3 regions of the Serratia sp. GW822-FHT06E05 genome follow, and region 3 is predicted to be linked to each of the others. Evidence: predicted binding sites of a transcription regulator. Region 3 holds the regulator's gene; each other region holds the start of a gene.

Region 1 (9,940 bases), on a different contig from region 3:
AGACCAGCAGCGGCAACAGGCTGCCAAACCAGTACCCGGCCGCCAGCAGGTGCAGCGCGTGATTGAAACGATGCAGTGCGCCAAGCCCCCCGCCATGCATCGCCGCATGGCCGATAAACGCCATGCTGACCAACAGCAATGTGGAAAGCAGCGCCAGCAGTTGTGTACGACGTGGCTCGGCGAGCCACAGGCTCAGCAACGCCAGCATTGAAATGCCCAGGTGCCAGCGCCAAACCTCGCCAAAGGTGGTGCCCAGTACCGCCCACCACACGTCCAGCCGCCAGGTATCTGCCCAGCCGTCCCCCATCTGCCCGGCCTGAATAGCCAGCAACGCAATAGCGGAAAGCCCGGCAAGCCAGGTGCAAGAGACCAACAAAGGACGCACATCACGGGTGAGATACGGAGAAAGGCGCTGCGGCGACAATAAGGCGGTGAATAAGCTGGAGCCAAACATCAGCATCACCGCCGCAAAGTGCACAAAGCGACACAGGACAAACAGGGTCGCCAGACTCATGGGTCAGTTTACGGTGAAGCTGTATTGGCCCTTGGTTTTATGACCGTCGACCGACACCACATGCCAGCTGACGTTATATTTGCCTGCCGCCAGATCGCCTTCGATAGGCAGATTGACCTGGGTATTGTTGTTCGCATCGAGCTGCAGCTTGCCGGTTTTCACTTCGGCGTTGTCTGGGCCGGTGATTTTAATGCCGCTGAAGTTGGGCTCAATGCCCTCGGAGAAATTGAGCGTCAGCACCTTGGGTGCCGGGCTCACGCTGGCATCTGCCGCCGGCGTTTCAACTTTTAAATGGGCATGCGCCAGTGCCTGCTGTGAGGACAGCCCGACAAACAGCACGAAAATGGTGGAAAGCAGGCGATAAGAAGTCCGAATTTTACCGATCACAGTGATATCCCTTAAAGCAATAATCGAGGGTGATAAGGAGCCAGGCTAACCGCCAGGGCGATGTATCAGCAGCCCAACCCACCGCAGATGATTGCGCCACGGGTAAACAGAATTATGGGAGTAACCCCCTGTTTTGACTCTCAACCTTCCCTGTAGCGTATCGCGTCAAATGATAACGAGTGTCATTATGCAAGTCGAGCAGAACGCTGGCATTTTGCGATCCAGTAGCACATATCGCTGTAAAACCGCGATAAATGCAGGGCATAAAAAAACCGCGCACCGGCCAACGCCGACACGCGGTTTTCTACAAAAGGATTAGGCCTGGCCGTTACCGTTTTCGCCGGCCGCACCCATTTTCTTCAGATCTTTATCAATGAAGAACAGGGCATTGCCGCTGTTGCCCACTAGCGCCAGTTTATCCAGTACGGATTTGAACAGCTTCTCTTCTTCGTGCTGCTCGGCAACATACCACTGCAGGAAGTTGAAGGTTGAATAGTCATGAGCGGTCATTGCCGCGTGCGCCAGTTCATTGATCTGGCGGGTGATCAGTTGCTCATGTTCGTACGTCTGTTGGAACACCTCTGCCAGGGAACCAAACTCAACCGGCGGCGCGGCGATGGTGCCTAGCAGCGGCAGTGCACCGGTATCACTGAGGTATTCGAACAGGCGCTGCATGTGCTGCATCTCTTCCTGAGAGTGTTCTTTAAGGAATGCCGCGGCACCTTCAAAGCCTTTATCGCTGCACCAGGCACTCATTTGCAGATACAGGTTGGCAGAGTAGAACTCCAGGTTCAGTTGCTCATTCAGCTTTTTGGTCATTTCAGGCGTCAGCATAATCATTCCTTTATTTTGCAGGTATCAACTTAATTTTTCCGCATTATGCCCTGACGAAAACAAAATAAACACACCTGATTTACATCATCGATGATTTAATTTTAAATTAAAACAAAATCAAATAGTTATGAAAAACACTAATTATTCATTTAAATAATTATGATAACTATTTCCATCTGTAAATTTAATCAAAAAGCGAATCATTCTTATTTAAAATAACAAATGAATTGCATTGCTGAACGAATAATAAATAACCTTTTCCGTTACCGGTTATTGGCGACCATCCCCCCCTGCGCGCTTCAGGCTTGCCAAGCGCCGCCGGGTGGATTACCTTCTGCGCTGATCCAATGCGGTAACAGTAAGGAGAATACGGTGGGTTACAATTTGGCAGAGCTTTCCAAAGAAGAGATGGACAAAGTGAACGTTGATCTCGCAGCTTCCGGCGTGGCGTTCAAAGAGCGCTACAACATGCCGGTGATCCCCGAAATGGTTGAGCGTGAACAGCCCGAACACCTGCGTGATTATTTCCGCGAACGCGTGGCGCACTACCGTGCAGAATCGCACAAGTATTCGCGCCTGCCGTACGAACCGAAATCCAAATAATAAAAGCCCGCCGTAGTGGCGGGCTCGGTGTCATTTGCCGGCAAATTTGTCGGTCGCCAGCATTAACTGGTGCAGGATGCCGGGCTCATCGAATGAGTGTCCGGCCCCCTCAACAATATGCAGCTCCGCCTCCGGCCAAGCCTTCGCCAGATCCCAGGCGTTTTGTACCTGACAAGCCATATCGTAACGACCATGGATGATCACCGCCGGAATATGCCGGATCAGCGGAACGTTGCGCAGCAGTTGATCGTCGCTGTCCAGGAAGCCCAGATGAGTAAAGTAGTGGTTTTCGATACGGGCGAACGCCAGCGCGAAATCGTCCTCGCCAAAAGAAGCCGACTCGCTGCTGGGCAGCAAGGTCACCGTCTCCCCTTCCCACACGCTCCACAGTTTGGCCGCTTCCAGCTGCACCTGCGGATCCGTTGAGGTCAGGCGCTGGCGGTAAGAAGCAATCACGTCCTTGCGTTCTTCCTCTGAAAGAATCGACAACACACGTTCCCACTTCTCCGGGAAGAAGCGCGAAGCGCCGTCCTGATAGTACCAATGCAGCTCCTGCTTGCGCAGGGTAAAGATGCCGCGCAGCACCATTTCACTGACGCGCTGCGGATGAGTCTGTGCGTAGGCCAACGCCAACGTTGAGCCCCAGGAGCCGCCAAACACCAGCCACTGATCGACACCGGCCATTTCGCGCAGCCGTTCGATGTCCTGCACCAGGTGCCAGGTGGTGTTGTTGTCCAGGCTGGCATGCGGCTTGGAACGGCCACAGCCACGCTGATCGAACAGCAATACCTTGTAGCGCTGCGGATCGAACAGTTGGCGGTGATAAGGAGAAATGCCGCCCCCCGGTCCACCGTGAATAAAGACTGCCGGTTTACCGTTCGGGTTACCGCTCAGTTCCCAGTAGATCCGGTGGCCATCCCCGGTGTCCAGCCAACCGCTGTCATATGCTGCTAACGGCGGGTACAAACCTCGTAATTGTTCCATGGCGCTTCCGTCTCTCTGTGGGTCATACCCTCATCAAAGCCGAAGCCACTCATTTGGTCAACGGTAAATCCTGAAAACTCCTACGCTCCCCAACAAGTTAAGGTTCGTTTGCTTAAAATGAATACGACTTGCCGGCAAAATACCGGCTGGCCGTTGGGAGCCAGCCGTAGAATCAACCCCGCTTACGCAGATGCGGTTCGCGCATTTCCTGCGCGGTTTTGGCCTCAATGCTCAGTTCCGCCGTTGGCCGCAACAGCAAGCGCGCCAGGCCAATAGGCTCTCCGCTTTCACGGCAATAACCATAGTCGCCGTTATACAAACGCGTCAGCGCCGCGCTGATTTTCGGCAGCAAACGGCTTTCGCGATCCAACTGGCGAAACAGCAACCGCAAGTCTTCTTCACGCGCGGCCTTGTCCGCTTCGTCACCTGAAACTTCACCGCTGTCGATATCCCGCTTCAACGCATCGATGTGCTGCAGCAGTTTTTGCTGCTCTTCCAGCAAGCGCTGGCGAAAAAAGGCCCGCTGCGCCGGGTTCATGTAGTCAGACTCCGGCATGGCCAGAAGCTGTTGCTGGTTTAACATGGAAACGACTGTCATGGCGCTCTCCGGTTAGGATTTAATTGTTATATTATAACATATCAAATATTTTCAGCAGCCTTTCCTGAAAAACAAAATTCAACCTATAAACAATCGATTAACTAAAACACCTGCTTTCATGCTTGCATCCGACAGGCGTAAGGGGGTTAATGGCTGAGCAACCCACCCAACCATAGGTAACTGAGAGGCCATCATGAGTAAGGGAATGGATAGCAAAAAAAATGCGAAGAAGAAGCCGTTGAAAACCCCTGCTGAAAAACGCGCAGGCAAACGCGCCAAAAAAGGGCAAACGTCCGGCGAGTAAGCGAACTTCTAACCGTAGAGTTAAACCCGCCAAGGCGGGTTTTTTGTTGCCTGAAATAACGTCCCCGCTTTCAACGGTTGGCATTGGCGTAACGGCCCGTTAAGCTAAACCTGTGCAGCCATCCTGAGGAAACCATGAATTTACGCGTAATAGATACTGAAACCTGCGGGCTGGAAGGCGGCGTAGTCGAAGTGGCCTCTGTCGATCTGATTGACGGGCAAATCACCAATCCCATGAGCGATTTGATCAGCCCTGACCGGCCAATTGGCATTGAAGCCATGGCTATTCACCACATTACCGAGCAGATGGTCGAAGGGAAACCGCGGATCGCGGTGGCGATCGGGCGTTATCTCGGCAGCCCCTACTATGTCGCTCACAATGCGGCTTTCGATCGCGGCGTACTGCCTGAAATGAACGGCGCCTGGATCTGCACCATGAAGCTGGCCCGTAACCTGTACCCGGACCTCAAATACGGCAACCAATATCTGCGCTACGCGCTCAATCTGGATGTGCAATTGCCGCAGGACACGACGCTGTATCCGCACCGCGCATTGTATGACTGCTACGTGACCGCCGCGCTGCTGCAACGCATCATCAAGGATTCAGGCTGGACGCCGGAGCAAATGGCGCAAATCACCGAGCAGCCGGTGCTGTTGAAGAAGTTTAAGTTCGGAAAATACCGTGGGCAGGAAATTGATCGCATTGCGCAGGAAGATCCCGGCTATTTGCGCTGGATGCTGAAATCCATTGAAGATCTCAGCCCGGACATGAAACACACGCTGAAATACTATCTGATCGGCTGAAGAAAGCGGGCAGCGCCAGCCGCCCGCCAGAAGGTTACTCCGCCAGCGCCAAAATAAAGGCGTACTCCAGCGCGATATCCTCGTAGGCCTTGAAACGCCCGGACTTGCCGCCGTGGCCGGAATCCATATCGGTATACAGCAGCAGTTGGCGGTCGTCAGTTTTCAACTCACGCAATTTCGCTACCCACTTGGCCGGTTCCCAATACTGTACCTGCGAGTCGTGCAGGCCGGTGGTGACCAGCATATGCGGGTAATCCTGCGCCTTGACCTGATCGTACGGGCTGTACTGCAAAATGTAGTCGTAATAAGCTCGTTCGTTCGGGTTGCCCCACTCGTCATATTCACCGGTGGTCAGTGGAATGGACTCGTCAAGCATGGTGGTGACCACGTCGACAAACGGCACTTGCGCCACGATGCCGTTGAACAGCTGTGGTGCCTGGTTAATCACCGCACCCATCAGCAATCCGCCGGCGCTGCCACCCATGGCGAATACCCGTTTGGCATCGCCGTAGCCTTGAGCAATCAAGGTTTCCGTCACGTCGATAAAGTCGTTGAAGGTATTTTGCTTGTTGAACAGCTTGCCGTCTTCGTACCACAGCTGCCCCAATTCGCCGCCACCGCGAATGTGCGCCAGGGCAAAGACAAAACCGCGATCCAGCAGGCTCAAGCGGCTGGCGCTAAAGGCCGGATCCATGCTGCTGCCGTAAGAGCCGTAGCCATACACCATCAGCGGGTTGCTGCCGTGCACGAAGCTATCCGGGCGATAAACCAGCGAAACCGGCACCTCGACACCGTCGCGCGCCTTCACCCAGACTCGCTCGCTGCGGTAGTTTTCCGGGGTAAAGTTTTTCACTTCCTGCTGTTTGAGCATCACACGTTCGCCGCTGTCGAGATTCAACTCATACAGCGTAGTGGGCGTGGTCATCGAGGAGTAACCATAGCGCAGCAGCTCGGTTTCCGGCTCCGGATTGTATGCCAGCCAGGTGGTGTAGGTCGGATCGTCGAAGGCAATGCGCTTCACTTCACCGCTCTGCCAGTGAATTTGTCGCAGTTGGGTCAACCCCTCGCTGCGTTCCTCTACCACCAGCCAGTCGCGGAACAGGCTAAAGCCTTCCAGCATCACTTCCACGCGGGGAGCAATCAACGTCTGCCACTGCGCTTCGTCCGCCTGCTCGCTCTGGTACAGGCCGAAATTTTTGCCGTCCTTGTTGGAACGAATGTAGAAATGCTGATGATAGTGATCGATACCGTATTCATGATCCTTGCGGCGCGGCACAAACATCTGCGGCGTGCTGTCGGCGCGATCGGCGTCCAGCAGCAGAATTTCCGAGGTGGTGGTGCTGCTCAGGTGGATCAAAATGAAACGTTCGGAGGTGGTTTTTTCCAACCCGACATAGAAGGTGTCATCCAGCTCTTCGTAGATCAATTCATCAAGCTGCGGATCGGTACCTACCACATGGCGATAGACCTGATACGGCAACAGCGTTTTAGCGTGTTTACGCACGTAATACACGGTGGCTGAATCATTGGCCCACTCGAAGTTGCCGGAGGTGTTTTCCAGCACTTCGTCGGTCCAGCTGTCGTCGCTGAGGTTTTTGAAACGAATGTCGTATTGGCGACGAGAGAGGAAATCCTCCGCTACCGCCAGCCGCTGGTTGTCGGGGCTGACTTCCAGCCCGCCAAGGGTATAAAACTCTCGCTGCTCGGCGCGCTGGTTTCCGTCGATCAGGGTGTCCCAATGTTCGCTTTCCGCCTGCGGCTGACGCACATAAATCGCGTATTCATTGCCCGGTTCGAAGCGCGTCTGATAGCGGTAGCCGTTTCTGACATAGGGGACTGAATGTTCCTGCTGAGGAATGCGCGCCACCATTTCTTCATACAGCGTTTCGCGCAGGGCCTGCTGCGGTTTCAGCGCCGCATCGGTGAAGGCGTTTTCCGCCTGCAGGTAGTCCAATACCTGCGGGTCTGCGCGATCGTCGTCGCGCAGCCAATAGTAGTCGTCCACACGCGTGTCGCCGTGAACCGTAATGGGATAAGGACGTTTTTCTGCCTTAGGGGGGGTCATCATTGTTAAATCATCCGCTTACCTTGATTAAGGCAAGAGTGACACGATTCCCCCCGGCTTGCCAAGCGGCGCTATGCCAGCTCGCGTTTTTTCTCGTTCACGTCGTTTTCTATGCCCTGCTTGACGTCCGCCGGGATCTTCAACGACTGCGCCAGAGCATCCAGATAACCACGCTCCATAAAGTGATCCACGTCGATCACCATGCAGCTCAGGTAATATACCTCCAGCGCTTCGTCTTCATTCTTGACGCTCTGGGCGATCAAATCCGGGTTAAGCGGCTGGTCGATCGCCTCTTGCACCCATTTTTGCGCTTCTTCACCCACCTGCAGCTGTTCCAGGCTGTGGTCGATGGCGAGCTTTTCTTCCGCATCGATATGCCCGTCGCTTTTGGCGGCAAACACCAGCGCCTGCACCAGACGTTTGGCACGCAAGTCCACCGGCGTGGTCTGCAGGCCAAACTGCGGTTCGTTCTGGTGGGTTTCTTTCACCCGTTGTTTGTACTTATTCCACAGCACTGCACCAACCGCTGCGCTGCCGCCGATAATCAACGCATTCTTGCCGAATTTGCCGACCAGCTTGCGCGAAGACTTATTCGCCAGCAAAACGCCCACCAAGCCACCCAGCGCAGTCGGGGCCAGCAGCTTGCCGATACCTTCCGAACCGCCGATTGAACCGGCCTTTTGCCCAATCATCGATTGGATCTGCTGCATCCAGTTATTTTTCATGCTTTACCCTTTGCGTGAGGAAACAAGGCGTGCAGGCACAAAAAGGCCAGGCCGCCGGTAAAGCGTCAGATTAGGGGATTTTTTGTCAGTTTACGTATGGGGGATGAAAACCTGTGTAGCGGGGAACATTGATGGTGGGAAAAGGCCGACTTCGCCATCAGGCGCCAGCCGGCCACTAACGGATTAAGGCTGTTCGCCCTCTTCGCCCGGCTGGTCTTCTTCCTGTTCGTATTCCGCCAGTTCGTCACGCATTGCCTGAATCGACTCGCGAGCCAACAGCGCCAAAGTGCGGTAAAAACCGGTGGTGGCGTGAGCTTCTACTTTGCCGAGGAAACGGCCGCACCATGGCAGCAGATAGTCGTCAAACAGCGTGATTTGCGCCTGCGCTTCGTCTTCCTGAGACTGGTCTTCCAGCCAGGAGGCCGCCAGCAACAAAGAACCGAAATGATCGGCCGGCGCTTCTCCGAGCGGCATGCCGCGCTGCTGCAGGAAAGTACGCACTTCCGCTTCGGTTGCCCCTTCAACATAGGCCGAACGGAAAGGTGACACGCTGCATTCGCTGCCGACGAACATGGCGTTGAAGTCGCTGGACAGCAGGTTCACATCACAACCCTGCTGCAGGCGTACCAAGAGTTCGTCCTGTTCCAGCGGCCAGTGCTGTTGCAGCTTGCCTTCTTTGATCAGCGTAAACAGCGGCACCAGCAACGGATCCTGCGGCTGGCGATAAAACAGCGTACCCAGCACGCGGCAAACAACGGAAAACTCATTCATGATAATGCCTTATACAATACGGAAAAATTTGCCGGGACGATGTCACAAATCGGCCAATTCCGCAATCGCCGGCTTGCCGCGACGCTCGAGAAAATCGAGCAGGCGTCGTGGGCTCACGTTGAGAATACGCTCCTGCGGGAACTCCACCTCGGCAATGATGCGTTCGCAGTGCTCGAAACCGCCGAGCGAGAAAGCAATGTGTGAATCCGAGCCCAGCGCTAACCAGCCACCGGCATCACGCACCGCCGCGGCAATCGCCCGGCAATTATCCTCGCTGCCCTTGCGCGAATGGGTGAACGACGAATTGTTCAGTTCCAATGCCACGTCGTATTTGGCCGCGGCGGCAGCAACCGCCGCAATATCGATCGGATATCTTGGGTTGCCAGGGTGGCTGATTATGTGCACGTCACCTTGCGCCATCGCGGCGATCATCGCTTCGGTATTGGCCGCTTTATCCTGCGGTGCAAATACCGGCTCGTGGAAACCGGCAATAATTACGTCGATTTTATCCAGCATCGGGCCGGTGCAGTCGATATCGCCCTGCAGGTTTTTGATGTTGGCCTCGATGCCGCGCAATATGCCCACGCCGTCCACCAGACGTGGCCACACGTGCATGTTCATAAAATGCCAATAATGCGGCGCATCGGCCATATCCGGGCCATGGTCGGTGATGGCGAACAGTTTGATGCCCTTTTGCTGGGCTTCGACGATGTAGTCATGCAGCGTACTGTAGGCGTGGGTGCTGGCGACGGTGTGCATATGTAAATCAACGGGGTACATTACTTCTCCTTCTTGGCGGCCTGCCGTAAATACGGCGGCAGGCGCGGTTTATTATTCAATTAGCTTAGCAGGTGCATCACCGAAAGATCAGTAACCCAGTTGCACATCCACCACGCCGGCCGGTGTTTGGCCGGATTCAAGCGCACGGATGTTTGCCGCTATCTGATCCATCGCCGCTTCCGGCAAGGTGATGGCAGCAATATGCGGGGTAATGGTGACACGCGGATGACGCCAGAACGGATGCGCCTGTGGCAGCGGTTCCTCAACGAACACATCCAGCGTAGCGGCGGCGATTTGCCCCTGCTCCAGCGCCTGCAGTAAATCGTCCTCAACCAGATGCGCGCCACGCGCCAGATTGATCAGGTAAGCGCCAGGCGCCAGATGCGCAAAGAGTTGCTGATTGAGGATACCTGCGGTTTCCGGCGTATTGGGCAGCAGGTTGATCAGCAATTGCACGCCATCGAGAAACGCGGCGCGTTGCTCTACACCGGCAAAACTCTGCACGCCGGCAATCTGTTTAGGGCTGCGGCTCCAGCAACGCACGTTGAAACCAAACTCCGCCAGTTTCAGCG
Region 2 (9,940 bases), on a different contig from region 3:
AATGCGCCCTTTATGGTTGAAGCCAAGGCGTTGTCGGTAGAAACCATCGATTCCAAGGTGTTGAACCTGGCGCGTGAGGATATCGTCTGGCATTCGGTGAGCGAACTGATCACCAACGTGCCGGATAAAGAGATGCTGGGCCTGAACATCGTCGAATTTGCCGGTGACGACGAGGTCCTGATCGACCAGCAGATGGAGAGTCTGTGCCTGCGATTGGACGAGCTGATCTCCGAGAGGCAGGGCGGCGTGATTGGCTATCAGATCTGTGGTGATTTAGTGGGCATCGAGCGCATTTATAACATGCGCAAAAAGGCGGTCGGGTTATTGGGTAACGCCAAAGGGCGGGCCAAACCGATTCCCTTTGCCGAAGACACCTGCGTGCCGCCTCAGCATCTGGCCGATTACATCGTCGAATTCCGTCAGTTGCTGGACAGCCACAACCTCAGCTACGGCATGTTCGGTCACGTCGATGCCGGCGTGCTGCATGTGCGTCCCGCGCTGGACATGTGCGATCCCCAGCAGGAAGTGCTGATGAAACAGCTCTCCGATCGGGTGGTGGCACTGACCGCCAAATACGGCGGCTTGCTGTGGGGTGAACACGGTAAAGGTTTCCGCGCCGAATACAGCCCGGAGTTTTTCGGCGAGCAGCTGTATCTGGAACTGCGTCGCATCAAAGCCGCATTCGATCCGAACAACCGCCTCAACCCTGGCAAAATTTGCTCGCCGCTGGGCGTCGATGCGCCAATGATGAAAGTGGACGCCGTCAAGCGCGGTACCCTCGATCGCCGCATTCCTGTCGAGGTACGTACTTCATTCCGGGGGGCGATGGAATGTAACGGCAACGGTCTGTGCTTCAACTTTGACGTGCGTAGCCCGATGTGCCCGTCGATGAAAATCACCGGCAATCGTATCCATTCGCCAAAAGGCCGGGCCGCGCTGGTGCGTGAATGGCTGCGTCTGTTGTCCGAGCAGGGCGTCGATCCCGTGGCGTTGGAAAAACAGCTGCCACAGCAGCGGCTCAGTTTCCGAACGCTGATCGAGAAAACCCGTAACAGCTGGTACGCCGGCAAAGGCGAATATGATTTCTCGCACGAGGTGAAAGAGGCGATGTCCGGCTGTCTGGCCTGCAAAGCCTGTTCTACCCAATGCCCGATCAAGATTGACGTGCCGGGCTTCCGTTCGCGTTTCCTGCAGCTTTACCACACGCGTTATCTGCGGCCGGCGCGTGACTATATGGTAGCCGGGGTAGAGAGCTATACGCCGCTGATGGCGAAAGCGCCTAAGGTGTTCAACTTCTTCTTCCGTCAGCCCTGGGTGCGTGAGCTAAGCCGCAATACTGTCGGCATGGTTGATTTGCCGATGCTCTCCAGCCCGACGCTGCGTCAACAGCTTTCCGGCCATGGTGCCACGACCATGACGCTGGAACAGCTGGAAGCGCTGAATGCCGAACAGCGTGAGCAGCACGTTTTGATCGTGCAGGATCCCTTCACCAGCTATTACGATGCCAAAGTGGTGGCGGACTTTGTACGGCTGGTGGAAAAGCTCGGCTACCGGCCGGTGCTGCTGCCGTTTTCTCCGAATGGCAAGGCCCAACATATCAAAGGATTCCTGACGCGCTTTGCTCGTACTGCGCGCAAAACCGCCGACTTCCTCAATCGGGTGGCAAAACTCGGCATGCCGCTGGTGGGGGTCGATCCGGCGCTGGTGCTGTGTTATCGCGATGAATATAACGAGATCCTGGGGGAAACCCGCGGGGACTTCCAGGTGCAACTGGTGCACGAATGGTTGCAGCAACTGCTGGCCGAGCGGGCTGAACAGCCTGCTACCGGTGAGGCCTGGTATCTGTTCGGTCACTGTACTGAAACCACCGCCTTACCGGCCAGCGGTCAGCACTGGACGTCGATCTTTGCTCGCTTCGGCGCCAGGCTGGAAAATGTCAGCGTAGGCTGCTGCGGCATGGCGGGTACTTACGGGCATGAAGTGAAGAACCTGCAGAATTCGCTCGGCATTTATGAGCTATCATGGCACCAGGCATTGCAACGTTTGCCGCGGCAACGTTGTCTGGCGACCGGTTACTCCTGTCGCAGCCAGGTCAAACGCATTGAGGGTAACGGTGTACGGCACCCATTACAGGCACTTCTGGAGATGATTGAGTGAAACTGTGGAAACGAGAAACGACGCTGGAACAATTAAACCAGGCCGGTGAAGGCTGTATGGTCAGCCATGTGGGGATCCAGTTTACTCGGATGGAAGAGGATTACCTTGAGGCTACCATGCCTGTGGACCACCGTACGCGGCAGCCGTTTGGTTTGTTGCACGGTGGGGCCTCGGTGGTGCTGGCGGAGTCAATGGGATCGATGGCTGGTTACCTGTGCAGCGAGGGCGATCAGAAAGTAGTAGGGTTGGAGATCAATGCCAACCACCTGCGAGCGGTGTTTGAAGGCCAGGTACGCGGGGTTTGTCGCGCACTGCATGTTGGCCGCCGGCATCAGGTGTGGCAGATTGAAATCTTCGATTCTCGCGACCGCCTTTGCTGCACTTCGCGTTTAACCACCGCAGTGATCGATTAAGTTTCCTTCCCCCGCAGGCATTCCGGCCTGCGGGTTTCTTGTCAGTCGGCGGGGTTACAGCTGAAACGGCACCCGCTTGACGAAGTCCTTCTGGAAGGCGTTGGCTTTCTCCCAGGTGCCTTCCATCGCGTATTTCTGGCAGATCAGGGTCAGGGTATGGCGGGCAAAATGGTAGCTCTGAACCCGAAACAGCTGGCAGCGCTGCGGATTGTTGATTTCCACGATCAGCCGATTATGCAGCTTGCTCAACGCGTGCAGATAGCTTTCATCATCGCCGTTTTCCAGGCACAGATTGGCCATATTGAGGCTGACGTTGTTGTAGCGTTTCAGGTGGTTGATATTGCACTCCGGCCGCCTGAGAGACGCTTCTGCCATGTAGAAATCTACCGTGGCGTCACGCACGCTGAACTTATAGTCATCAATTTTGCCCAGCAGCCACGCATTCATCGAGATATTCATTTGCCCGCGCTCAATTTGTAATTGAATGATAATCATTATCATATTTACTGGCGCGTTTACGATCAATCATTCTGTTGAAATTTTTATCGCGGCAGGGGGATGCATTGAGCGCGTGGCGACCCAATATGGTCAGTAACGACTAAACTTTAATCATAGAGCGTGCGAATTGTCTGCCTGCAGTGAAGCGCGAAAGAGTGGGAAAAGTCCCTTATTGTCGATAAACGCATTTTTAAGACAGACAAAATTCAGAAATAGGTATTTTCTATGAATGTTTAAAGCAAAATAAAAACCCGGATCTGTAAAGCGTTCGAGCCAATAGGCAAGCGCGAAGGTAGTACAGGATGTGCTGTAAATTCATAGGGATAAATTGATCCCCTTGCCGACCTGCAGCGATTGTGTCGCTGACTGTCCCGCGCGCTTGCCGCATGCCGAAACGAAAATCCGGGTTTTTGGCGGATACCCCCGCAAAACAAACGGTTGAAGTGATAATTGTTATCACTAACATAGTAGCAACCCAGATTGGCTGTGGAAAAACACGAGTGTGAGGTAGGCCATATGCAAACGGAAAATGTCGGCACCTTTTCTCTGGACGAAAATGTCTGGCAAGGCATTTTGCTCAGTGATAATGCCGTACAACAAATTACTAAATTAATGCAGCAGGATCCGCAGGTGAAGGGGCTGCAGCTCGGAGTGAAGCAGTCAGGCTGCGCCGGGTTTGCCTATGTGCTGGATCTCACCCGTGAACCCGCTGACGACGACCTGCTGTTTGAGCGCGATGGCGCCAAACTGTATGTGCCGTTAAAAGCCATGCCGTTTATCGATGGCACCACGGTGGATTTTGTCCGTGAAGGGCTGAATCAGATATTCAAATTTAATAACCCTAAAGCTCAGCATGCCTGCGGGTGCGGCGAGAGTTTTGGCGTTTGAGCGATGCAATCAACATGACACGAAGCAATGTAGAAATGCCTAATGAAGTGCAGGCTTGGGTCAGCGAAGGTCGCTATAAAGAAGGCTTTTTTACCCAACTGGCTACCGACGAGTTAGCGAAAGGCATCAACGAAGACGTGGTGCGCGCCATCTCGGCCAAGCGTAACGAACCTGAGTGGATGCTGGAGTTCCGCCTGGAGGCTTACCGTGCCTGGCTGCAAATGGAAGAGCCACACTGGCTGAAAGCCAACTATGACCGGCTGAATTACCAGGACTACAGCTATTATTCGGCGCCATCCTGCGGCAGTTGTGATGACGCCTGTGGCTCGCAGCCCGGCGCAGAACAGCAACCCGGCGCGGTCACGGACAACAATTACCTGACCAGCGAGGTTGAACTGGCGTTTAACCAGCTCGGCGTGCCGGTGCGAGAAGGCAGTGAAGTGGCGGTGGACGCGATCTTTGACTCCGTCTCGGTCTCCACCACCTATCGCGAGAAGTTGGCCGAGAGCGGGGTGATTTTCTGTTCTTTCGGCGAGGCGATCCATGAATACCCGGATCTGGTACGCAAATACCTCGGCCGCGTCGTACCCTCAAACGACAACTTCTTCGCCGCCCTGAACGCCGCGGTGGCCTCTGACGGTACCTTCGTCTATGTGCCGAAGGGCGTACGCTGCCCCATGGAACTGTCGACCTATTTCCGTATTAACGCCGCTAAAACCGGGCAGTTCGAACGCACCATCCTGATCGCCGACGAAGGCAGTTATGTCAGCTACATCGAAGGCTGCTCTGCTCCGGTACGCGACAGCTATCAACTGCATGCGGCGGTGGTGGAAGTGATCCTGCACAAAGACGCCGAAGTGAAATACTCGACCGTACAGAACTGGTTCTCCGGCGGTGACAGCAAGGGCGGGATCCTGAACTTTGTCACCAAGCGCGCACTGTGCGAAGGTGCCGGGTCGAAAATGTCCTGGACCCAGTCGGAAACCGGCTCGGCCATCACCTGGAAATACCCGAGCGTGATCCTGCAGGGCGACAACTCTATCGGTGAGTTCTTCTCTGTGGCGCTGACCAGCGGCCATCAGCAGGCGGACACCGGCACCAAAATGATCCACATCGGCAAGAACACCCGTTCGACCATCATCGCCAAAGGCATCTCTGCCGGGCACAGCGAGAACACCTATCGCGGCCTGGTGAAGATCCTGCCGGGGGCGGAAAACGCCCGTAATTTTACCCAGTGCGACTCGATGCTGATCGGGCCGGACAGTGGCGCCCATACGTTCCCTTATGTTGAGGCGCGTAACAACAGCGCGCAGCTGGAGCATGAAGCCACCACCTCAAAAATTGGCGATGACCAACTGTTCTACTGCCTGCAACGTGGCATCAGTGAAGACAATGCCATTTCGATGATCGTCAACGGATTCTGTAAGGACGTGTTCTCTGAGCTGCCGCTGGAGTTCGCCGTCGAGGCGCAGAAGTTATTGGCCATCAGCCTGGAACACAGCGTGGGCTAACCGCCGGATTTACAGCGCGAAAGCGCGACCTAAGGACACTGCATGTTAAGTATCAAGAATTTAAAAGTCAGCGCGGAAGGCAACGAGATCCTCAAGGGTCTGGACCTGGAGATCAAACCCGGTGAAGTGCATGCCATCATGGGGCCGAACGGCTCGGGCAAAAGCACGCTTTCAGCGACCCTCGCAGGGCGCGAAGAGTATGAAGTCACTGAGGGCGAAGTGACCTTTAAAGGTAAGGACCTGCTCGAGTTGGATCCGGAAGACCGTGCCGGCGAAGGCGTGTTTCTGGCGTTCCAGTATCCGGTGGAAATTCCCGGCGTCAGCAACCATTTCTTCCTGCAGACGTCCGTGAATGCGGTGCGAAAATACCGCCAGCAGGAGGCGCTCGATCGCTTCGATTTCGCTGATTTTATCGAAGAGAAGATTGAACTGCTGAACATGCCGCCCGATCTGCTGACCCGTTCGGTCAACGTCGGTTTCTCCGGTGGGGAGAAAAAGCGTAATGATATTCTGCAGATGGCGGCGTTGGAGCCGGATCTGTGCATTCTGGATGAAACCGACTCCGGTTTGGATATCGATGCGCTGAAGATCGTCGCCAACGGCGTTAACTCGCTGCGCGACGGCAAGCGCTCGTTCATTATCGTCACGCACTACCAGCGTATTCTGGATTACATCAAACCGGATTACGTTCATGTTCTTTCCCAGGGGCGCATCGTCAAATCCGGCGACTTCTCCCTGGTGAAACAGTTGGAGGAGCAGGGCTATGGCTGGCTTACCGACGAACAATAACTCACGCGCGCTGCAGCAGCTTTACAGCCTGTTCGAAGAGCGCGGCGGCGAGCATTCCGCGCATGCGCTGGCGCACTGGCAGCAGGCTTTACGCCTGGGCTGGCCGACCCGCAAGCATGAGAACTGGAAATACACGCCGCTGGAAGGCCTGCTGGAGCAGCAGTTCCTGGAGCCGCCTGTAGAGCAGGTGACCACGGCTCAGGTGGATGCATTGGCGTTGGCTATCGATGCATATCGGTTAGTGTTTATCGACGGCCGTTTCAGTGCGGCGCTGAGCGATGGCGAACTGGGCGATTATCAGTTTGATGTGGCCTCCTACGGCACGCCGCAGGCGCTGCCTGAGCCCATTCAGCCTGAAATTTTTCTGCACCTGACCGAAAGCCTGGCGCAGGAAACCAGCATTATCCGCGTGGCGGCCGGTAAAAGCGCGTCACGCCCTTTGTACCTGTTGCATATCAGCAGCGGACGCGGTGCTGCAGGCGAAGTGAACACCGTGCATCACCGTCATCATCTTGAGATTGGGCGCAGCGCCCAGGCCGAAGTGATTGAGCACTACGTCAGTTTGAACGATGCCGCGCATTTCACCGGCGCACGCCTGACCGCCAATGTGGCTGACAATGCCCAACTGCATCACTGCAAACTGGCGTTTGAAAGCCAGGCAAGTTACCACTTTGCCCATAACGATTTGGTGATTGGCCGCGACGCGCAGGTGAAAAGTGACAGCTTCCTGCTCGGTGCGGGCCTGACGCGCCACAACACCAGCGCGCAGCTTAACGGTGAAGGATCTAATTTGGCGATCAACAGCCTGGTGCTGCCGGTCGGCAAAGAGGTGTGCGATACCCGAACTTACCTGGAACACAACAAGGGTTACTGCGAAAGCCGTCAATTGCATAAAGTGGTGGTTAGCGACCGCGCCAAGGCCGTGTTCAATGGCATGATCAAAGTGGCCAAGCACGCGATAAAAACCGATGGGCAGATGACCAACCACAATCTGCTGTTGGGCAAAGTAGCTGAGGTCGATACCAAACCGCAGTTGGAAATCTATGCCGATGACGTGAAGTGTAGCCATGGCGCCACCGTCGGGCGTATCGATGAAGAGCAGCTGTTCTATCTGCAATCACGGGGCATCGACAAGCACGCTGCGCAGCAGATGATTATTTTTGCCTTTGCCGCTGAGCTGACTGAGGGGATCGGTAACGAAACCATTCGTGAATCGGTGCTGGCGCGCATTGCACGGCGCTTGCCGGAGCCGGGGGAGGCCGCATGAGTTTTCCCATCGAACGGGTGCGCGGCGATTTCCCGATCCTGTCGCGTGAGGTCAACGGCCAGCCTCTGGCTTACCTCGACAGCGCGGCCAGTGCGCAAAAGCCGCAGGCGGTAATCGATCGCGAGCTGGATTTTTATCGTCACGGTTATGCGGCGGTGCATCGCGGCATCCACACCATGAGCGCCGAGGCGACTCAGGAAATGGAAGCGGTGCGTGAAAAGGTGGCGGCGTTTATCAATGCCGGCTCGGCGGAAGAGATCGTATTCGTTAAAGGCACCACCGAAGGCATCAATCTGGTGGCCAACAGCTTCGGTCGCCACTTCCTGCAGCCCGGTGACAGCATCATCATCACCGAGATGGAGCACCATGCCAACATCGTGCCCTGGCAGATGCTGGCGCAAGAGCGTGGACTGAACCTGCGCGTCTGGCCGCTACAGCAAGATGGTACGTTGGATGTGGCGCAGCTGCCTGGATTGATCGATGCCACCACCAAACTGCTGGCGTTGACTCAGGTTTCCAACGTGTTGGGCACGGTCAATCCGGTGCAGGAAATTACGGCGCAGGCCAAAGCTGCCGGTCTGAAGGTGCTGATTGACGGTGCGCAGGCGGTCATGCACCAACGGGTTGATGTGCAAGCGCTAGATTGTGATTTCTACGTGTTCTCCGGTCACAAGCTGTATGGGCCTTCCGGTATCGGCGTTCTCTACGGTCGTCAGGCGCTGTTGCAGCAAATGCCACCGTGGGAAGGGGGCGGCTCAATGATTCAGCAGGTGAGCCTGACTCTCGGCACCACCTATGCCGAGCCACCGTGGCGTTTTGAAGCCGGTTCCCCCAATACTGCAGGCATGATGGGACTGGGGGCGGCGATTGACTACGTGAACGCGCTGGGGCTGGAGGCGATTGCTGATTATGAGCATTCGCTGATGCATTATGCGCTCGAAGCGCTGCAGCAGGTACCGACGCTGAAGATCTATGGTCCGGCGGATCGTGCAGGGGTGATCGCCTTTAATCTGGGCGAACACCATGCCTATGACGTCGGCAGCTTCCTGGATCAGTACGGCATCGCTATTCGCACCGGGCATCATTGCGCGATGCCGCTGATGGCGTTCTATAATGTGCCGAGCATGTGCCGCGCCTCGTTGGCGTTGTACAACACCCGCGAAGAAGTTGACCGGCTGGTGGCCGGGTTGCAACGCATTCAAAAACTGCTGGGATAGGGTAGACTGTCGGGCTTGGCGCTATTGGCTGAGCGCCGGTGGCCAGTGACATGGGGTCGGCATGCCGGCCCCTGAATTATTGAAAGGAACCTCATGGCGAACTTGCCGGATAAAGAAAAGTTGGTGCGTAATTTTTCCCGTTGCCTGAACTGGGAAGACAAGTACCTGTATGTCATCGAACTGGGCGCGAAGCTGCCGGCGCTTGACGATAGCGAACGTCAGGCGGGCAATCTGATTTCCGGTTGTCAGAGCCAGGTGTGGATTGTGATACGGCTCGATGAACAAGGGCAGGTCGAGTTTCACGGGGATAGCGACGCGGCTATCGTCAAAGGGCTGCTGGCGGTGGTGTTTATTCTTTATCACCAAATGACGCCGCAGCAGATTGTCGAGCTGGACGTGCGGCCGTTTTTCGCCGAACTGGCGTTGAGTCAGCACCTGACGCCTTCCCGTTCTCAGGGGCTGGAAGCCATGATCCGCGCAATCCGCAGTCAGGCCGCCAAACTCTGATATTCCTAAGGCTCATTGATAAGGCGCTTATATTTGCTATGTCAATGAGTCTTTACAAAACCCGCCCAACCCTGCCATTCACCCCGCAAATCAGTGACATATCAGCAGCTTATCCCTTGACGTTATACTGACAAATGGAGAAAGCGATTACGTTATAACATGTTGATTTTTAGAGGACTTATTGCCTTTGACGTCAGCATTGCTAGTATTAATCAGGTCTTGTCTGATTTACCGGTCACCAAGTGCCAGATAGCCTTGTGGCCGAACCGTAATAAGCATATAGGGATGATAATGAAACGTGCGTTGAGTTTAATGGGCATGCTATTTGCCACCGTACTGACCGGAACACAAGCCGCCAGCGCGAGCGAATACCCGCTGCCGCCGCCGGACAGCCGTCTGATTGGCGAGAACACCACCTATACCGTACCGAACGATGGGCGTCCGCTGGAGGCGATTGCTGCCGACTATAAAATTGGTCTGCTGGGCATGCTTGAGGCCAACCCGGGTACCGATCCCTTCCTGCCCAAGCCGGGTTCGGTGTTGACCATCCCGACCCAAATGCTGTTGCCGGACACCAAGCGTGAGGGGATTGTCGTCAACCTGGCCGAACTGCGTCTGTATTACTACCCGAAAGGCGAGAACAAGGTCATCGTTTATCCTATCGGTATCGGCCAGACCGGGATGCACACTCCG
Region 3 (9,940 bases):
TATCCGCGGCGGCCTGTCGCCTTACGTGCAGGACAGCTATCGCGAAGATATTGCCCGTCAATTCCCGCAGGCTCGCGCTCACGTCGTTGCCGGTACCGGACACTGGGTTCATGCGGAAAAACCGGAGGCGGTGTTGCGCGCCATTCACCGCTTTCTCGGCGAAGCCTGAGTCGCGCCAGGCCCGACAAATGGGCCGTTTCTCTCCCAAAGTCACCATCTGATGAAAAAACGCGCTAAAGATAACGGCTTAGCGCGTTTTCGGCTCAGTTAAGCATTGTCGTCGCTCTACCTGCTGGGGTAATATGGCGCGCTATAATTTTGCCGCCGTGCCGAGCGTGTTCGCTAACGTCAGGCTGGGGTGAATTTGGGTTAGGGTTTATTGGCCCGAAGTGTGTTAACCGAACCGTCCGGAAGCGTGTAAGCGCTTTTTGATGCAAACTCCCTTGCAGTACCGCTACCTATGGCAAAAGAACAAACGGATCGCACGACGCTGGATCTGTTCGCAGATGAACGCCGTCCGGGGCGCCCGAAAACCAACCCGCTATCCCGAGATGAACAGCTTAGAATCAATAAGCGTAATCAGCTTCGACGCGATAAAGTCCGTGGCTTACGGCGTGTGGAACTGAAGATCAATGCGGATGCGGTGGACGCCCTGAACAAACTGGCGGAACAGCGTAATATCAGCCGCAGCGAGCTTATTGAGCAAATGCTGCTGGCACAACTGGCGGACGAGCAGCCAGAACATTGATCATTGCAGCCGCACATGCGGCGCGGCGTTAAGGATGACGCCCGATCAACACCGCTTTATTCCACCCGGCATCGCATTAAAGTGATAAATACCCGGGGTAAATTTCTGGCATGATACGCACTTACCGGTAAGAGATAATCTCTTGCCATGGCATCATTTTAATCGGTGTTATCGTAGTCAACGCTAACATCGTGAATGCAATTTATTGAATTTAAAGGTTATACGCGATATGGCTAATGTAGGCATTTTCTTTGGCAGCGACACTGGCAATACCGAAAACATTGCCAAGATGATCCAGAAAATTCTTCAGCAGCAGTTTGGTAAAGAGGTAGCTGAAATTCATGACATCGCCAAAAGCAGCAAAGAAGATCTGGAAGCTTTCGATATCCTGCTGCTCGGTATCCCAACCTGGTACTACGGCGAAGCGCAGTGCGACTGGGACGATTTCTTCCCAACGCTGGAAGAAATTGACTTCAACGGCAAGCTGGTTGCGCTGTTCGGCTGTGGCGATCAGGAAGACTACGCAGAGTATTTCTGTGATGCGATGGGTACCATTCGCGACATCATTGAACCGCGTGGCGCCGCGATCGTAGGCCACTGGCCAACCAAGGGTTACCACTTTGAAGCGTCCAAAGGCTTGGCCAACGACAGCCATTTCATCGGCCTGGCCATTGACGAAGATCGCCAACCTGAGCTGACCAACGAACGTGTTGAAGGCTGGGTAAAACAAATCGTCGAAGAGCTGAGCCTGGCCGAAATCGTCGGGTAACGCCAAAGGTTGAACAAAAGCCCTGCAAAGTGCATAGTGTGCCGGCAGGGCCATCATTGGCAGTACAAATTACTGCAATAGAAGCTACAGATTTGTAACTTCCCACACCATCAAGGTAGACTGAGTTTTCGGTTTATCCCATTCATCAAGACGTTGCATGTATAACATGCAATTGTGCAATTATAGCTTTGTTAACAACCGGCGGTTTCCATTTAGAGCAACCGGTTCTATAATGAGACGCAATTAACTCTTTGTGCCGACCGATGCCAAAGGCGAGAACGCCTCAACTTGATTAGCATAGTAACAGGACTGAATCCGCATGACTGACAACAACACCGCATTGAAGAAGGCCGGCTTAAAAGTCACGCTTCCGCGACTCAAAATCCTGGAAGTACTGCAAAATCCGGAATGCCATCACGTCAGTGCGGAAGATCTGTACAAAAAACTGATAGATATGGGCGAAGAAATTGGCCTGGCTACGGTTTACCGCGTACTGAACCAATTTGATGATGCCGGCATTGTGACCCGTCACAACTTCGAAGGCGGCAAGTCCGTGTTCGAATTGACCCAGCAACATCACCACGATCACCTGATTTGCCTGGATTGCGGCAAAGTGATCGAATTCAGCGATGAGTCTATCGAAGTGCGTCAGCGTGATATCGCCAAACAACACGGCATCAAGCTCACCAACCACAGCCTGTACCTGTACGGCCACTGTGAGACCGGTGACTGCCGCGAAGACGACACCCTGCACGACAAAAAATAATGTCCTAACCGGCATTGAGAACCGCCTTAACGGCGGTTTTTTTGTGCCTGCGATAATAGGATAAAAAATCCCCGGACAGGCCGGGGAAAGTTCACAACGTTAAATACAACAATTGCAGCGGCACTTCTCTACAGCACTTCTCTCGCTTCCCACTTACACTCTCAGCACTCCCCCACCCGCCGACACGCGGATGAGCAACAGAGCTTGGTTCGGTATTAACAGGTACCGGCAATCCCGGAAAAAACGCACCCGATAGTCGAATTCATGTCCGATTACGCCGGACGCTGCCCTGGTCAAGTAACAACGGCCCGCCTGCGAACAGACGGGCCGTTGTTCAGGAGTTACACTTTCTCGGCGCGGCTATAACGCTTGCCGTCCGGGCTGACTGCACGGATCAGTACCTCACCGCTAACACTTGGCTTGGCCTTGGCATCGTAACGCTGCCACTGCTTGCCGCCGTCGGTGGAATATTCAATGCCCAGTCCCGGCAGCGAAATATTGGCTTCCAGCTTGCCTCCCACCACTCGGGCGCCTGGCACCGGCAACCGATAGTTCACACCACCTTTGTCCAGTTTTGCCAGCTCACGCTGACCGAGCAGGTTGGCAAAGCGCAGCCAATCGCGGTCCAGCTTCTTGGTATCGATGAAGTGGGTTTCGCCGCCTTTATACTCCCGGCCCGCCCGGTAATCCTGCTCCCACGCTGCCCGGTGCCATGCGCGCTCGGCCACCGACAGCGAACGAGGGAAGATCATGTACTCCATTTGCTCGTCGGTACGCTGGGTTTCGCTCCACATCTGCGCGGAAATACCGTAAGCCCCCGGCCAGGGCTTGTCGCTCTTGGCGGTAAAGTGATTACCATCGCGATCAACCGAGGTTTCGGCGTTTTGCGGCAGGTTGTTTGGCGCAAAGCTGAACATTTTCTGTTCATCGCTGAAACGCGTTCCCCAGTAGTAACCACGCTCGTCCGGGTTCACCTCATACGGGAAGTCCATGTAGACATAATCCGGGTTTGAAAGGATCAGTTCGTAGCCCTTGTTCGCCCAGTCATTGGCACTGTCGAACCCGCCCCAATACAGCGTATCCCAGAAGTTAACCCCGACACGCTGGGTAGCAAAGGCCTTGGCGTTTTTGGCATCTTTCAGGCCATCCTGCCAGGCTTGCATTCTGTCGATCCCATGCGCTTTCACCAATTGGCTGACTTCTACTCCGAAGTAGCTTGGCTGGTGCTCCATATCGGCGACCTTGCCATCTTTGATCATCGCCTGGCAGACCTGAGATTTTGCCCATGGCTTGTCTTCTTTGCTCTGATCGATGACGCCTTTGCCGGCTTCCGGCTTGTTCACATCGGTATAACCAGCACCTAACCGGATGTTTTTCGCCTCGTCACCGCCAAAGTGCCAGGTACTCAGCGACTGCCCGGCCTCTTTATGCATCTGGGCAATCTCGCCGATCACCTTGTCGACAAAACGTTTGGATGAATCCAGGCAAGGGTTGAGATAGCTTTGGCGGTTGAAGTACTGCACCGAGGTGGTGTTAGAGGTATCGGTTGGATCCACTAAACGGAACTCGTTGGCCTCTTGTTCTTTACCGGCGGCATGCAGTTTCTTATAGCGCGCTTCCATTGAGACCACCGCCGCACGGGCATGCGCCGGCATATCGATTTCCGGGATCACTTCAATCTGGCGCGCCTTGGCGTACTTGATAATGTCGATGTAATCCTGGCGAGAGAAGAAGCCGCCATAAACCTCCGGACCCTGACCATACTGCGGCAACAGGCAGGTGGTTTCGCTCAAGTCGTGGCAACGCTGCCCACCGACTTCGGTCAGTTCCGGCAAGCCCGGTATGGCGATGCGCCAACCTTCGTCATCACTCAGATGGAAGTGGAATTTATTGAGCTTGTACGCCGCCATTTGGTCCAGCAAGCGCAACACCGCATCCTTCTGGTGGAAGTTACGTGCGACATCCAGGAAGATGCCACGATACTGGAAGCGCGGCGCATCTTTGGCCTCCAGCATAGCGATTTTGGCGCTACCTTCGGTAGGCACTAATGACAAGATGGACTGCAGGCCATAGAACACCCCGGTCTGATCGAAACCAATGACTCGCGCTTCCTGCTTGCCGATGATCAATTCATAAGCGCCCGGTACCGCCAACTCGCCTTTGAATTTTCCCGGTTGAATATCGGTCTTGATCGGATAACCGGCTGCGTTACTGGTTATTCCCAACAGCGCGAAACGCTGGGCTACGGCGTCCGCCGCCGGTTTGGACAATGCGCTCAGCTCCAATGCAACGCCTTTGCTCAGATCAACATCCTGCGCATGCACTTTAACCTGCAACGGCGTTGGCACTATCTGACCACGTAACGACGCGGTGGGTAAGGTTTTTAGCTCGGCGTTTTTCGTAAAGCGCGAGGCCGGCGTCATCAGGATGTTATTGTCGTCTTTGGTACGCTTCCACTGGTCGCCGGTAAAGGGCGCAACGAACTGGTTCAGATCTTCGGTATCGGTATTGACCAGAATTTTAGGCTTGGCATCGCCCGAGGTGGCGTACCAACGTGGCACGAAGTCGGTTTTAAACAGTTGCCAATATTCAGTGATAATCGGGATCTCTACCGTTTTCCCCGCAGGGAAGCCGGTAAATTTGTCGGTAGGTTCCAGCTTGTACAGATCACCGGTCAGGTGAGATATCTTGAACTGGTCGTTATCCACACGCAGGGTCTGACGGGCGCTATGGAAGTAAATCGCCCAGTCCTGACCTTTGATCTCCTGATTGTCGTTGGTCAGGCCGATCAGCACCTTGTTGCAAGCCGCCCAGTCGGCACCCAGCTTGCCGCAATCCAGACCGTTTTCGGCTGCCCGGTTATCGACCATTTTCAAATTCAGTTTCAACTGGCTCAGTTGATCCACCAGCGGCTGATTGGCCATCGCGTTCCCCACGCTGCCAAATAACCCAATGGTTGCCGTCAGTGCGGCAAGCGCGCTCAATTTGAATTTATTCATTTTTATCATCGTCCTTAATTGTTGTTATCGCGGATCTCTTTCCAAATCTGGCCACATTTGGCGTCATAGGCCTGGCCGTTACCGCTATGAACTGCCTGAATGCAGTTTTGATAATCCATCACCCGCACCGTTTCTTTCTCGGCGAACTGTTGATGCTGTTTCTCTTGTTTCAGTACGTTCAGCACTGCCTGGCATGACTGCAATTTTTCCGGTGAGCCCTCCGCGGTGTTGATACAGGCGCTGTAGGCCTGTTTCAATTTGGCATCTTCCGGCGGTGCCGCAGGCTGTACACAGGCGCTCAACGTGGCTACCGCAGCCAACATCATCATGATTTTTTTCATCGTGTTATTCCCGTTAAATGACCCCGGCTCTGCCGCCGGGGAATATACCCGCCATCTTTCAAGCCGCAGCGTCGTTATCTGCACCAGCTGCAACTCGAAAGCTCTAGGTAGGTTTAGAAAATGGTGAATGGCGCGATAACCATGAATTTGACGTCTTTCTCGTCCTGGAAGATGTTGCCGTAACCCCCGCCCCAGCTTGGGATATTGGTGTGGTTGTCGTATTGGGTGTAGTGCAGTTTCAGCAGCGTGCCTTTGGCGCGGCCTTCCTGAATGGTGTACATGGCGTCCAGGCTCCAGGCGCTCTCTTTCAGACGCTGGCTCTGATCGTACATAGGGTTGGTGCTCGGTTTGGCGTCCCAGGCATAAACGTAAGAACCGCCCACCGCCATGCCCGGCAGGTTCCAGTTGCTCAGGTCATACATCACCCCGGCATAAACCGCTTTTTCGCCGTTGGCGTTAAAGTCGGAACGGTTATCCCACCACACGTCGAGACGGCCGTTAGAAGAAGCATAGGTTGGCGTCATACGCTGCAGGAAGTAGCCCTGGTTGCCTTCGGCCTTGACCATGGTCCCTTCCAGGCGCCAGTTGAACTGGCCAGTGGTGTAACCAAAGGTCAGTGCCTGCAGCCAGGCCAGGCCGTCGTAAATACTGTTCGGGTCGTTCTTGTCGTTAATGCGGTCTTCGGTGCCATAGAATTGGTAACTGGTGGTGAGCGGGTTGCCTACCAGATCGAATTTATAAGATGCCTTGGTGAAGTACTGATTCACATAGCCCTGGGCTTGGCCGAATGCCGCCTCCAGCACCAAATCGTTTTTGAAGTCGTATTTGGCACCCAGCGAGTGCAGATAGGAGACACCGGTTTTTTTATCGTTCTGGCGGAAGTCGTCCATCTCGATATGCCATGGCGCTTTATATTTATTGGTCCACATATAAGAGAAGCTCAACTCACCGGCATCGCCGTAGTCAAACTTGGCACCGGCCTCTGCACCCTGATAGGTGCCGGGCATAAAGCTCCAATGCGGCGCCAACAGAGTTTGGCCACTTGGCTGGATATAACCGCCACGTGCCCAGACGGGGCCATATTTGAATTTACCGGCGGCTTTATACAGGCTGATGCCGCCTTTGTCGCCGGAGTAGTCTTCATCGTAGGTACGGTTTTTGGAAGAGAACGCGATTTCATTCGGGTGGCCGCTGGCGCTGGATTCAGCCAGCTCGATGGCGGTAAAGGCGCCGACGTCCAGGCCGAACATGTCCCAGGCATAGCCCGAGGCAAAATCCAGGCTCAGGTTGGCCGTCGAATGCGACAAGTTGGTGGTGTATTTATTGTAATCGTCACTGGTCGGATTGAGATCTTTACGGTCACGCTCACGTTGCCAGTAATATACGCCGCCGGTCATCGTGGAATCATCGATAAATCCTGCGGCTTTCGCCTCAGGGGCCATGGCAAACCCTGTTCCCAACAGCGCACCCGCGACTGCGAGCGCCAGCGTTTTACGCTGAGCACCGTGCGTACCCATAATGAAATTCCTCTTTGACTTAACTTTAAAAGTTGCAGCCGCCCGTGTTCACCACTGCCCTGCACGACTGCCAATAAAAACCCAATCGGGTAAAAAAAATTGCTGACAGGGCTAAAACCCCACAGCACTTATTGCTACAGACAGACTATTTTTCGCGACGCGAATTATCAAATGAAATATCAGAGAGATTTGTCAAAGTATGACAAAGAGCACATATCGATGAGATTTTGTTACGCGGCTATGCAAGGAGATTGTCGAATAAAAAATTCAATAAAATCAGAATAAATAATGATATGAGGTCAATATAAGACGATTAATGGTTTCAGCCGAATCAAAAAAGTCAGCCAGAGGAAAAAATATGAGAGCGCTCTCCAGATGACATTAATTCGCATCACGAATATATAAGACAATGTTATATGAGTGATGATTTATATCAAGAAATTACAGATACAACGGCCAGATAAAAATTTAAACATTGATTGAGCGAACTACATCGCAACAGGAAAGGTAAATAACGGCGACAGACATAAAAAAAGCGCAACCGAAGTTGCGCTCTTATTGCGTTAACCACTTATCACTCAGGCACCGATTTTAGCCCAGGTGTCGCGCAAACCAACGGTGCGGTTAAACACCAGATGCTCTGCCGAGGAGTAACGATTATCGGCGCAGAAATAGCCCTCACGCTCGAACTGATAGGCTTTTTCCGGCTGTGCAGTTGCCAGGCTTGGCTCCACAAAGCCGTGCTTGATTACCAGCGACTCAGGGTTAATGGTGGCAAGGAAGTCCTCTGCCGCTGCCGGGTTTGGCACGTTGAACAGACGATCGTACACGCGAATTTCCGCCGGCAACGCGTGCTCGGCAGACACCCAGTGGATCACGCCTTTCACCTTACGGCCATCGGCAGGATCTTTGCTCAAGGTATCCGGATCGTAGCTGCAGAAGATAGTGGTGATCTCGCCTTCTGCGTCTTTCTCCACGCGTTCCGCTTTGATCACGTAGGCATTACGCAAACGCACTTCTTTCCCCAGCACCAGACGCTTGTATTGCTTGTTGGCTTCTTCGCGGAAGTCAGCACGGTCGATATAAACCTCGCGGCTGAACGGCACTTCACGGCTGCCCATTTCCGGCTTGTTCGGGTGATTAGGCATCGTCACCATTTCCACGCCGGAAGTCATATTTTCAATGACAATCTTAACCGGATCCAGCACCGCCATCGCACGCGGTGCGTTGTCGTTCAGCTCTTCACGGATGCAAGCTTCGAGCGCCACCATTTCAACGTTGTTATCCTGCTTGGTCACGCCGATACGCTGGCAGAATTCGCGGATGGATGCGGCGGTATAGCCACGACGACGCAGGCCGGAAACGGTCGGCATACGCGGGTCATCCCAACCTTCAACGATTTTCTCGGTCACCAACTGGTTCAGCTTACGCTTAGACATGATGGCGTATTCGAGATTAAGGCGTGAGAATTCGTACTGACGCGGATGACAAGGGATGGTGATGTTGTCCAATACCCAGTCATACAGACGACGGTTGTCCTGGAATTCCAGCGTACACAGCGAATGGGTGATCCCTTCCAGCGCATCGGAAATGCAGTGGGTGAAATCGTACATCGGGTAGATGCACCATTTGTTGCCGGTCTGGTGGTGTTCCGCGAACTTGATGCGGTACAGCACAGGATCGCGCATCACGATAAACGGTGACGCCATGTCGATCTTGGCACGCAGGCAGGCGCTACCTTCGGCAAATTCGCCGTTGCGCATTTTTTCGAACAGCGCCAGGTTTTCTTCCACGCTGCGACCGCGGTACGGGCTGTCTTTGCCCGGTGAGGTCAGGCTGCCGCGATATTCGCGGATTTGCTCAGGCGATAGCTCGTCGACGTAGGCCAGCCCTTTGTTAATCAGCTCTACCGCATACTGGTGCAACTGATCGAAGTAATCTGAGGAGTAGCGGACGTTGCCGCTCCACTCAAAGCCCAGCCACTCCACGTCGTGTTTGATCGACTCAACGAACTCGATATCTTCTTTTACCGGGTTGGTGTCATCGAAACGCAGGTTGCACTGGCCCTGGTAATCTTTGGCGATGCCAAAGTTAAGGCAAATGGATTTAGCATGGCCGATATGCAGATAACCATTCGGCTCCGGCGGGAAACGGGTATGTACCGACGTATGTTTCCCTGAAGCCAGATCTTCATCGACGATCTGACGGATAAAATTGGTTGGGCGGGCTTCAGCCTCACTCATTTCACTATTCCTCAATGCAAAGCGCTACACATAACCGCCTATGATCCAACAAGCCACGCCCGGAAACAACCGTTTGTTTCACGAAAAATGCGGGGCGTTGCACCACGACAGATCGCCGCACCACATCGGGGCAGCTTTCGTCACCTATCGCCCATAAAAAAGCGGGAAGAGATTGCTCTCTTCCCGCCAAAGGTAGGGTGCGTTCCGTCATGACTCGTTAAACACCCCGGGTACTACTCAGGTAAATCGGTTTACTTTTGGATCTCGAACAGTTTGGTCTGGCCTGCGACCACAGAACCGGTCGCCAGCGCCGACAGACCGGCGTAATCGTCAGCGTTGCTGACCACTACCGGGCTTATCATCGAGCGTGCGTTGGCGTTCAGGAAGTCCAGATCCAGTTCAAGGATTGGCTGGCCGGCTTTCACCTCAGCGCCCTCTTCAACCAGACGCTTGAAGCCCTGACCGTTCAATGCCACGGTGTCGATACCCATGTGCACCACAATCTCCGCACCCTTGTCGGTTTCCAGGCAGAAGGCGTGGTTGGTGTTGAAGATTTT

What was found. The regulator Fur, encoded in region 3, represses iron uptake genes when iron is present. The targets are predictions, from matches to a motif close to ATAATAATGAGAACNACTATCAA.
Region 1: the regulator Fur is predicted to act here: its motif matches at 1,889-1,911, upstream of ftnA (non-heme ferritin).
Region 2: the regulator Fur is predicted to act here: its motif matches at 3,512-3,534, upstream of sufA (Fe-S cluster assembly scaffold SufA).

Annotation. Positions count from the first base shown of each region.
Region 1 covers NZ_JBXALM010000001.1:875,813-885,752, forward strand. Annotated here, with positions in the region: gene copD (copper homeostasis membrane protein CopD) at 1-514, opposite strand, end outside; gene yobA (CopC domain-containing protein YobA) at 518-901, opposite strand; gene ftnA (non-heme ferritin) at 1,217-1,735, opposite strand; gene AC1RKC_RS04145 (DNA polymerase III subunit theta) at 2,108-2,338, shown strand; gene pip (prolyl aminopeptidase) at 2,369-3,322, opposite strand; gene dksA (RNA polymerase-binding protein DksA) at 3,495-3,920, opposite strand; gene exoX (exodeoxyribonuclease X) at 4,359-5,027, shown strand; gene AC1RKC_RS04165 (S9 family peptidase) at 5,062-7,095, opposite strand; gene AC1RKC_RS04170 (tellurite resistance TerB family protein) at 7,164-7,817, opposite strand; gene AC1RKC_RS04175 (TorD/DmsD family molecular chaperone) at 8,001-8,588, opposite strand; gene AC1RKC_RS04180 (phosphatase) at 8,631-9,368, opposite strand; gene ghrA (glyoxylate/hydroxypyruvate reductase GhrA) at 9,456-9,940, opposite strand, start outside.
Region 2 covers NZ_JBXALM010000001.1:602,611-612,550, reverse strand. Annotated here, with positions in the region: gene ydiJ (D-2-hydroxyglutarate dehydrogenase YdiJ) at 1-2,157, shown strand, start outside; gene menI (1,4-dihydroxy-2-naphthoyl-CoA hydrolase) at 2,154-2,570, shown strand; gene AC1RKC_RS02750 (hypothetical protein) at 2,625-3,029, opposite strand; gene sufA (Fe-S cluster assembly scaffold SufA) at 3,585-3,956, shown strand; gene sufB (Fe-S cluster assembly protein SufB) at 3,971-5,467, shown strand; gene sufC (Fe-S cluster assembly ATPase SufC) at 5,510-6,256, shown strand; gene sufD (Fe-S cluster assembly protein SufD) at 6,231-7,523, shown strand; gene sufS (cysteine desulfurase SufS) at 7,520-8,740, shown strand; gene sufE (cysteine desulfuration protein SufE) at 8,834-9,247, shown strand; gene AC1RKC_RS02715 (L,D-transpeptidase family protein) at 9,539-9,940, shown strand, end outside.
Region 3 covers NZ_JBXALM010000007.1:45,305-55,244, forward strand. Annotated here, with positions in the region: gene ybfF (esterase) at 1-169, shown strand, start outside; gene ybfE (LexA regulated protein) at 461-748, shown strand; gene fldA (flavodoxin FldA) at 978-1,517, shown strand; gene fur (ferric iron uptake transcriptional regulator) at 1,837-2,283, shown strand; gene AC1RKC_RS16450 (beta-N-acetylhexosaminidase) at 2,625-5,282, opposite strand; gene chiQ (ChiQ/YbfN family lipoprotein) at 5,297-5,623, opposite strand; gene chiP (chitoporin ChiP) at 5,737-7,140, opposite strand; gene glnS (glutamine--tRNA ligase) at 7,719-9,383, opposite strand; gene nagE (PTS N-acetyl glucosamine transporter subunit IIABC) at 9,635-9,940, opposite strand, start outside.